One region of the Halorhodospira sp. 9622 genome, then DNA from elsewhere that is predicted to be linked to it. Evidence: riboswitches for the same ligand, from Rfam matches in the RefSeq annotation. Region 1 holds a riboswitch; the other holds the start of a gene.
What was found. A riboswitch is a leader RNA that binds a small molecule or an ion and turns the genes downstream of it on or off. The one in region 1 is predicted to bind cobalamin.
Positions count from the first base shown of each region.

Region 1 (4,299 bases):
GATGCCCTGCTCGATGTAGCCCCGCGGACCAGGGTTGATCGCCGGCTCGCCGGCGGCGACGGGCAGACCGCTGCGGCGCACCGTGCCCACGCCGGGGCCGGCGCGCAGCCGCACCCCGCCGCCCGGTGTGCCGGGGCGTGCGGTCACCGAGACCAGGGCGCCGTGGGTGACGTCCGGGTCGTCGCCGGCGTCCTTGATGACGCCGGCCCGCGCCCAGCCGTCGCCGCAGGCCTGAGCGGCCAGGGCGAAGGCCGGGGCGCGCTCCCGCGGCAGCCGGACGGTGACCGGATCGGGGAAGGCGCCGCTGACCAGCCCCGAGAAGGCCGCCCGCGCCGCGGCGGCGGCGCAGGCGCCGGTGGTCCAGCCGCGGCGCAGGGCGGTGCCGGCCTTGGGATCAGCCGGCTGGGAGGCATCCTGACTCATAGCTAGAAATCATACCGCACCCCCGCACGGGCGAAGCGCCCCGGGTCGGCTCGTAGGGAGGAGTCGTTGCCCTCATCGAGCAGATTCTCGATACCGCCCTGGAGCCTGAGCCCATCCCAGGCCGCGGGCGCATAGCCGACGTCGAGGCTCGTGAGGGTGTAGGCGCTGTCCCAGTCGTCCCGAGCGCGGACCTCATCCACGTAACGGGTCCGCAGCTGGAGCTCCAGTGGGTCCGTCGGGGTCCACAAGGCCTTCGCCACCGCCGTCCATTCAGGGGTATCGGGAAGGGTCTCCCGACTGTCGCGGTCGATGGCGTCGAGGTAGGTGGCCGCCAGGCTCAGCTCCAGTTGCGGGTCGAAGGCGACGCCGAACTGGAGTTCGGTTCCCTGGGTCCGAGCGTCCTCGACGTTTCTGAATGTTCTGTACTGATTTGTCTCGGGAACCTGGGAGATGCGGTCGTCGTACTCGGTGTAGAAGAGTCCAACGTCGTAGAACGCTGTGATATCCCCTTGTAGATCCAGGTCGCCCGCGATGCCGACCTCGAAGTTGCGGCTGCTTTCCGCGGCGAGTTCATGGGGCTCCTTGTCCACGCTGGGTTCGGTGACATGTGCGCCGAGGACGCGGTCCCCCCGGGGGTTCCGTGCGTCAATATGCAATTGCCTCAGGTCCGGCATTTTGAACCCTTCCGCGTAATGGGCTCGCAGCCTGGCCGACGGGGCGAGGCGGTACTCGGCGCCGGCCTGAAGGGAAGTGCCGCTGTCGTCTTCCGAGGTCTCGTCGTGACGCGCGCCGTAGATCAGCTGAAGGCGGTCCGTGATCTGCCAGTCATGCTGCACGAAGGGGCTTGCGATCCACTGTTCCTCGCGAGGCTCGTCGTCAGGAACGCGGTTTTTATCAACCTGCTGCTGGTGTTCGAATCCGGTTGTCACTGTGTGGCGACTCATAGGTTGCCACTGTGCCTTCAACTCATTGACACGTAGGATGTTCTTCGGCTCTCGCGGCGCGAACTCGCTGTCTTCGGCAGAGTCAAATCCGAAGGCCTCAGGATCAAGGAATGCGTTGGCCCGCTCCATCTCCCGTCGACTCTCGTAGATCTGGTAGCGCAACTGAAGGGTTTCGGTGGGTAGCCACTCCGCTTTGGCTGCCAAGTCACGCCGCTGGGTCTCTGAGGTTTGCTCGACGGCAAATTGCCTTGCGGTACCTCCATCCCCGGTTTCCGTTGGCGGCCTGTGGACGTAGCGCTCTTGGCGCTCCTCGCGCATGAACGCGGCTTCCAGGTCGATATGGAAATCCTCTGTGAACCAGTGGGTGAGGCCGGCACGGAGGTTGTAAACGTCGGCCGAAGGGCGGAGGTCCCGATCAAAGGTCTGAGGGGATACAGCATCGCCATTCACAGTTGGTCGGGAGGTGGTTTCCTCTGAGTGCGCCCTCTGCTCCACGGCATCAGCGAAGAGCCTGAAGCGCGTATCCTGCGTGCCGCCGCCCAGGTAGGCAGCCCCTTGGTGCCGCTCGCCGCCATCGGCATCTGTCGGAGCGCCGGTCTGTAGTTCTACACCTCCTTCCAGACCCGGTTCGGGACGGCGAGTAATGACATTGATCACGCCAGCCAAGGCATCAGAGCCGTAAGTGGCGCTTCCTGGTCCTTTGACGATCTCGATGCGCTCGACATGACTGACAGGGATGCGGTCCAAGACATTTCTGGTGTGTACGAGAAGTCTTCGACCATCAACGAGGTAGAGTGTCTCACTGCGGTTCCCACCTCGAATGGAGGTGCTGCTTCCGTCCGCCGCGACCGAGATGCTGGACTCCGACCGCAGCGCCTCCCCGAGTGTGGCAGCACCGCTGCGCTGGAGCTGCTCCGCCGTAAGGATCTCCGTCGCCGCTGGGGTATGTTCGACCTGGCGCTCGGTGCGCGTGGCTGCAGTGACCGTCAGGTCGGGCAGGAGGGTGGGGGCCTCTTCGGTGGCGTGGACCTGGGGGGCTGCCATCAGGGGCAGCGCTGCGGCGCTCATCAACGCCCGAGTGACGGGCTTTCCTTTAGCCATGCTGACTCCTTCACGCACCGCCCGTGCGCGATTGCTCGTGAATGCCTACCGCGGGGAGTCAGCGAATCGGGGATCGAGTTGCGTGCAGCCTGGCACGGCTAATGGCTAATCGCCGTGAGCACTGGAACCCGGTCCCGGCACGCCGCCTCCCGCGGTCTTCCGGTTGGCCATGGGCCGGTCTCCGGGCTTGTGGGTGGGGTCGATGACCCCGGGCAGATCGCCTTCCCGCAGGGCCCGCCGCAGAACGACGTTGCCTTGCAGTGGCCTAGTGATCCGCCCCCCACCTACCGTTGCGGGGGCAGCGCCGGACTCGCCGCTGGGTGCGGCTGGACCGGTCTTCCCGTTTAACCCGCGAGGCGCAGCGTCCTCGGCGGGCACCCAATAGCGCGAAGGACGTTAGCAGCCGCCCCTGGATCTGTAAACGTCCACTCATCCATGGAAAGAGTGATGGTTGTCAGGCCTGCCGCTTTTGGCGAAGCCACGCCAGCGCCTGCTCGACGTCGATGGCCACCTCCGCCTCCGGCGGGTCCGGCGGGCGCTCGACGATCACGATGCGGACTCCGCAGTCCCGGGCCGCATCGAGTTTGCTGCGGGTGGCGGCCCCGCCGGCGTTCTTGGTGACCAGGGTGTCGATGCCGTGCTCGCGGAGCAGGTGGCACTCGTCGGCGTAGTGGAACGGCCCGCGCTGGAAGAGGATCCGGGCTCCGGGCGGCACCCGCTCCGGCGGCTCCAGGCAGCGGATCCAGTAGTGGTGGTGGGGCGCGGCGCAGAAGGCCGGGACCTCCTGATTGCCGATGGTCAGCAGCACCCGGCCCGGCTGCGGACCCAGCGCTTGGGCGGCGGCGGCCATATCGGCCACCCGGTGCCACTGCTCGTCCGGCCCCGGTTGCCACGCTGGTCGACGCACTGCCAGCAGGGTTGTCCCCGTTTGCCGGGCGGCCGCCGCCGCGTTGGCCGATATGCCGGCGGCGAAGGGGTGGGTGGCATCGACCAGGCAGTGCACACCGTGCTGGCGCAGGTACCCGGCCAGTCCGGCAACGCCCCCGAATCCGCCGCGACGGACCGGCAAGCGGGGCAGGCGGGGGCGGCGAGTCACCCCGGCCACCGAATAGACCGCGGCGATCCCGGGCTCCTGCTCCAGCGCCTGGCCCAGTGCCAGCGCCTCGCCGGTACCGCCAAGGAGCAGGACACGCAGCGGCTCAGGCGCCATGGCGGGCCGGGGCAGTGGTCTGTGCCAGTCGGTGGCGGTGCATCACGTCTCCTTTGGACGTCGGGGTGCGGCGGTTTGACGGCGGGGCCCAGGCTGCCTAGAGTACCAAGCTCCTCAGGTGCCCCGCGCGAGCAGCGGCGGGGTGAAACGGGAAGACCGGTTCAGCCGCACCTAGCGGCGAGTCCGGCGCTGCCCCCGCAACGGTAGGTGGGGGGCGGATCACAAAGCCACTGCAAGGCGCCGTCGTTCGGCGGCGGGCCCTGCGGGAAGGCGATTCGCCCGGGGTCACCGACCCCACCCACGAGCCCGGAGACCGGCCTGAGGGAACCCAGGTGCCGCGGGAGGCGGCAGACCGGGGCAGGCCTCCGTTTGCCGGGCGCAAGCGCGATCCCTCCCCCCATTTCTGTCCTCCTCCCTGCGGTGGAACCGAACCGACGCGCGTGCGGGTGGCGCGCGGAAGGGAGGAAAATATGTCCAGCAACACCACCAGCCGGGTCGCCGCGGGCGTGGCGGCCGGCCTGATCGTGAGCAGCGTCCCGGCCATGGCCGATACCGACGGCGAGTCGGCGCAACTTGCCCCCCTCGTGGTCACGCCAACCCGAATGACCCAGACCGTCGACG
Region 1 is NZ_JAJNRE010000005.1:47,633-51,931, forward strand. Features, by position in the region: gene LRG07_RS04225 (cobalt-precorrin-5B (C(1))-methyltransferase) at 1-423, opposite strand, end outside; gene LRG07_RS04230 (TonB-dependent siderophore receptor) at 426-2,468, opposite strand; cobalamin riboswitch at 2,623-2,865, opposite strand; gene LRG07_RS04235 (cobalt-precorrin-6A reductase) at 2,923-3,678, opposite strand; cobalamin riboswitch at 3,778-4,015, shown strand; gene LRG07_RS04240 (TonB-dependent receptor domain-containing protein) at 4,149-4,299, shown strand, end outside.

Region 2 (4,299 bases), on a different contig from region 1:
GCGGGAGATCTGATAGATCAGGTCGAAGGGGTTGCGGAAAGCGGCCAAGGCGAGCTCGCGCCACCGCGAGACCCCGCCGGTCTCTTGACGCCGGGCGGCCACGTGGTAGGGCGTCCGGCCGATCTGCAGGAGCCGCTCCAGCTGCTCGCGGGAGCGCAGAATCGAGCCGCGCCGCAGCAGTAGGTGCCCGTAGGCGTCCTCGATGTCGTAGGGCACGGGCTTTCCGAGCGCCAGGTCGTCGGCTTGAACGGTGGCCCGCTTGGTGGGGATGGCCCGCTGGTTCATGGTCTCAGGCTCGTTGTCCGGCTCCGACCATTCTACCAGCCTATGCGTGGGTATACGCCCGCGGAACGAACCGGCCCTGGGCGGGGCTGTGCGAGACTCCATGGAGGAACGGTGTTTTTGGAGGCGTTGATTCTTGTCGTCATGCTGGGGGGCATGCTGCTGATCGTCGGCTACACGGTGGTCACGGGCATCTCGCCGCTGCCCTCCACACGTCTGGGGCAGGAGCTGGTGATTGCTGCGCTACCGGCCGAGCTCGAGGGAACGGTGATCGAGGCTGGCTCTGGATGGGGCGGGCTTGCCCGAGCGGTGGGGCGACGGTGCCCGCGGGCCCGGGTGATCGGGTACGAGCTCTCGCCGCTGCCGTGGTTGTTCGCCTGCCTGCTGCAGTGGATCCGGCCGGTGCCCAATGTCGAATTCCGGCGCCGCGACCTGCGCCAGGTGTCCTTCCGTGATGCCCGTGCGGTGGTTTGCTATCTGCACCTTGAGGCGATTCGCGAGCTCGAGCCGCGATGGCGCCGGGAGTTGCCCGCCGGGGCGCTGGTGGTGAGCAACACGTTCCGCATCCCGGGCTGGCAACCGTGCGCCGTGCACCGGCCGCCCGTGCGCCTGGACGCCCCGGTCTATCTCTACCGGATTCCGCGGGCCTGTCGCGCTCGTTTGGACGTGTGCGGCTAGCTCAGCGGTGGCCGTGGCGCTGTCTGATCGCCTCGATCTCGGCGCCCCGGCGCAGGAAAGCCTCCACGCACTCCCCGCACAGCTTGCCCGCCTTTGCCTCGGCGCGCAGGGTCTCGGCAGCCTCGGCGAAACCCCAAGGCCGTTTGTAGGGGCGCTCGCTGGTCAGGGCGTCGAAGACGTCGGCGACGGCCACAATGCGCCCCTCCAGCGGGATCTGCTCGCCGCGTGCACCGGTCGGATACCCGCTGCCGTCAAGGCGCTCGTGGTGGTAGGCGACGATGTTGCGCATGATGGCCGCCCGCCGGTCCTCGCTCAGCCCCAGCTCCTCGGTCATCGCCAGCACCATGGCCACGCCGCGGCTGACGTGCTCGCGCATCTGCGCGAACTCCTCGTCGGTGAGCCGGCCGGGCTTGAGCAGGATGCCGTCGGGGACGGCAATCTTGCCCACGTCATGCACCGGGGCGAACTGATAGACCATCTCGATGTATTCGTCGCCGAGACCGTGAGCTGCGGCCAGCTCGAGAGCGATCAGTCGGCTGTACTCCGCCATCCGGGCGAGGTGGCCACCGGTCTCGTCGTCCCGCGCACGGCCGAAGGCCATGGCCGTGCGCGCCGCGCCGCGCAGGGTCTGCGTGGTGCGGATGGAGGTGATGGCGAGCAAGCGGGCCAGGTCGATGTAAGGCGCCAGCCGCTCGACGACGGCCTCCGAGAAGTAGCCCGGCCGCCGGGAGTTGAGGAACAGGAAGCCGAAGAAATTCTCGTCGTGCTGCAGCGGCAGGATCATCCCGGCGCGCAACCCGCTCTCGCGGATGCTGACGGTGTGCGGTTTCGGGCTGGGGTGTTCCCGGTAGTCGTCGATGATGCGCACCTGCGGCGCCTCGGCCAGGGCGCGCAGGGTGGGGGCCTCGCCCAGCCGGGTCTCGTAGTGATCCAGGGGGCTGGGAGCATCGCCGCCGGCGCCGTAGGTCTTGAGACGGTTGGCGTCCGGTTCGTAGATGGCGACGGCGATGCGGTGGATCGCGCCGCCGGGCAGCGCTTGGTTGATATGGCAGCGCAGGCGTTCAAAGCGCTCGCTAAGGCGCAGGTGCGGTTCCTGGTCGCTCAGCGGCAGGGTATCCAGCGCGTCGGTGACTATGTCACCCGCCTGGGGGCAGGGTGAATTCGCGTCTGTGCCCATGACATCTCCGTCGGGGGGTCGGGAGGGGTCGCGGGCGTCCATACCCTTCTTTGATACGGCGCAATTGTGCCATAAAGTTCGAGGTTGTGGCCATCGGCCCGGCTGGGCGCCCGATCGGGCCGCGTTGACAGCTGCCCCGAGCCGGCCGTAGAGTCCAGCCTCCCCAGGTGACCTGGCAGTTACCATCGCTGCCGGGGCCGTTCCCCGCCGCGTGGTCCGCCCGACAGCGCCGGGGACGGTCGGGAAGTCGGTGCGCACTGCGGCCCGGGCGGGCGCAGGCAAGGCCGACGCTGTCCCCGCAACGGTAGGCGAGAGTGGGCGCTGCATCGCCACTGCATCCACGGTGTCCCTGGCACCCGGTGCGGGAAGGCGCGGCGCCCGGGGTTCGACCCCGCTCGCGAGCCCGGAGACCGGTCTGGGGGTCGCAGCCACACGGCGGGGAACCGTGCGTGGCGGTGACGGTAGCTTCAGCCGCGCCCTGTCCCAGCGCCACGGCGTGCCCGTTTCCGACCCGCTCCCCGCATGGCGTACTGGATCCAGTGACTGGAGGAGCCATGCACCGCAATCCATGCATCGCCCTCGTGGCCGGGGTCGGCCTTATCCTCGGCGGGTGTGGGGATGCCCTCGACGATGATCCGGATGGAGGGGGTGCCCGGGAAACCCGTGAGGTTGAGGATATGCTCGGCCGCAGCGTGGAGGTCCCGGAATCGGCCAAGCGGATCGCCACGGTCAATGTCGACGCCTTCCGCATGGCGCTCCACCTGGGGGTTGAGGAGCGCCTGGTGGGCATCCCGAGCGATATGTACGGCTCGCGTTTCTCCGAGGCGAAGCCCATCGAGGTCGAGGCCTTCGGGCGCCTTGACGAGGTGGCCATGGTCGGCGGCGGCCAGCCCGGTTCGGAGTTCAGTGCCGAGCGGGTGCTCGCCACGGAGCCGGATCTGTTTATCTACTGGGCCTTCAGCCGCGGTGATGACGATCAGGCGATGGCCGAACAGGCAGAACGCTACGAGCAACAGCTGGGCGTACCGGTGGTGGCGCTGAACACCCTGGGCCGGGAGCGGGCGTCGCAGGAGGCCGTCGAGGAGCAGATCGAACAGGCCTACCGGCTCCTCGGCGAAGTGTCCGGTCGCGAGGAGCGGGCCGAAGAGCTGCTCGATTTCTACCACGCCACGGTCTCCGCCGTGCAGCAGCGGGTCGCTGGCGAGCAGCCGCCTCGGGTCTATCTGGCCCACCGGCGCAATCTCTACAACCACGTCTCCTTCTACTTCCCCGTCGAGCTGCTCGGTGCCGAGATGGTCACTGCCGGCCGTGCCGGCGACGATGGCGAGGTCAGTGCCGAGGAGCTGCTGAGCTGGGATCCCCAGCATATCCTCCTCCACACACCGTCCCGAGCGAGTCGCGTGGAACGCGCCGAGGTGCTCGACGATGAGCGCTTGTCCGGTGTAGCAGCCATCGAGGCGGAGCGTATCCACCGCTTCAAGGGCACCTACATGGGCTGGGACCTGGCGACGGGGTTGATCGATCTGGTGCACATGGCTCGCGTCCTCTACCCGGAGGCCATGGCAGGCGTCGATCTCCGCGACCGCGGCGAGGAGATTCTGGAGGTCTTCTACGGCGACCCCGGTCTCTACGACCGGCTCATGGAGCTCAGCAGCCTCGAGGATGGCTGAGTTGACCGTCGGCACCCCCGTCCGGCCGGCGCCACCGCGGGGCCTCATTGACGACTACACGCGCGCGAACCGGGCCAAGACGCTGGTGCTGCTCGGCCTGGCGGCAGCCCTGGTGGCTACGGCGGGCTTTGGCTTGGCGCTGGGCCCGATGGGCATCCCGCTGAGCGAGGTGGTGCAGGCGCTGGTGGCTCGCCCGCTCGGGGCGTCGTGGGTCAGCGCGCAGACCGAGAACGTGGTCTGGAACATCCGCCTGCCGCGCCTGGCCACCGCGATGGTGGCCGGCATGGGGCTGGCGCTCGGCGGCGTCATCCTGCAGAGCCTGCTGCGCAATCCCATGGCCTCGCCGTTCACCCTGGGGATCGCCTCGGGAGCCTCGCTGGGGGCGGCGCTGGCGATCATTTTCGGCTTCTCGGCCTTCGGTGTTTACGGCATCGTCGGCAACGCCTTCCTCTTCGCCATGGCGGTGTCCCTGCTCATCCTGCTCATCGGGCA
Region 2 is NZ_JAJNRE010000016.1:34,257-38,555, reverse strand. Features, by position in the region: gene LRG07_RS09785 (HD-GYP domain-containing protein) at 1-285, opposite strand, end outside; gene LRG07_RS09780 (trans-aconitate 2-methyltransferase) at 403-960, shown strand; gene LRG07_RS09775 (HD-GYP domain-containing protein) at 962-2,137, opposite strand; cobalamin riboswitch at 2,377-2,550, shown strand; gene LRG07_RS09770 (ABC transporter substrate-binding protein) at 2,692-3,807, shown strand; gene LRG07_RS09765 (iron ABC transporter permease) at 3,800-4,299, shown strand, end outside.
Region 2: linked by a shared signal. The riboswitch ahead of LRG07_RS09770 (ABC transporter substrate-binding protein) and the one ahead of LRG07_RS04230 (TonB-dependent siderophore receptor) in region 1 are both predicted to bind cobalamin.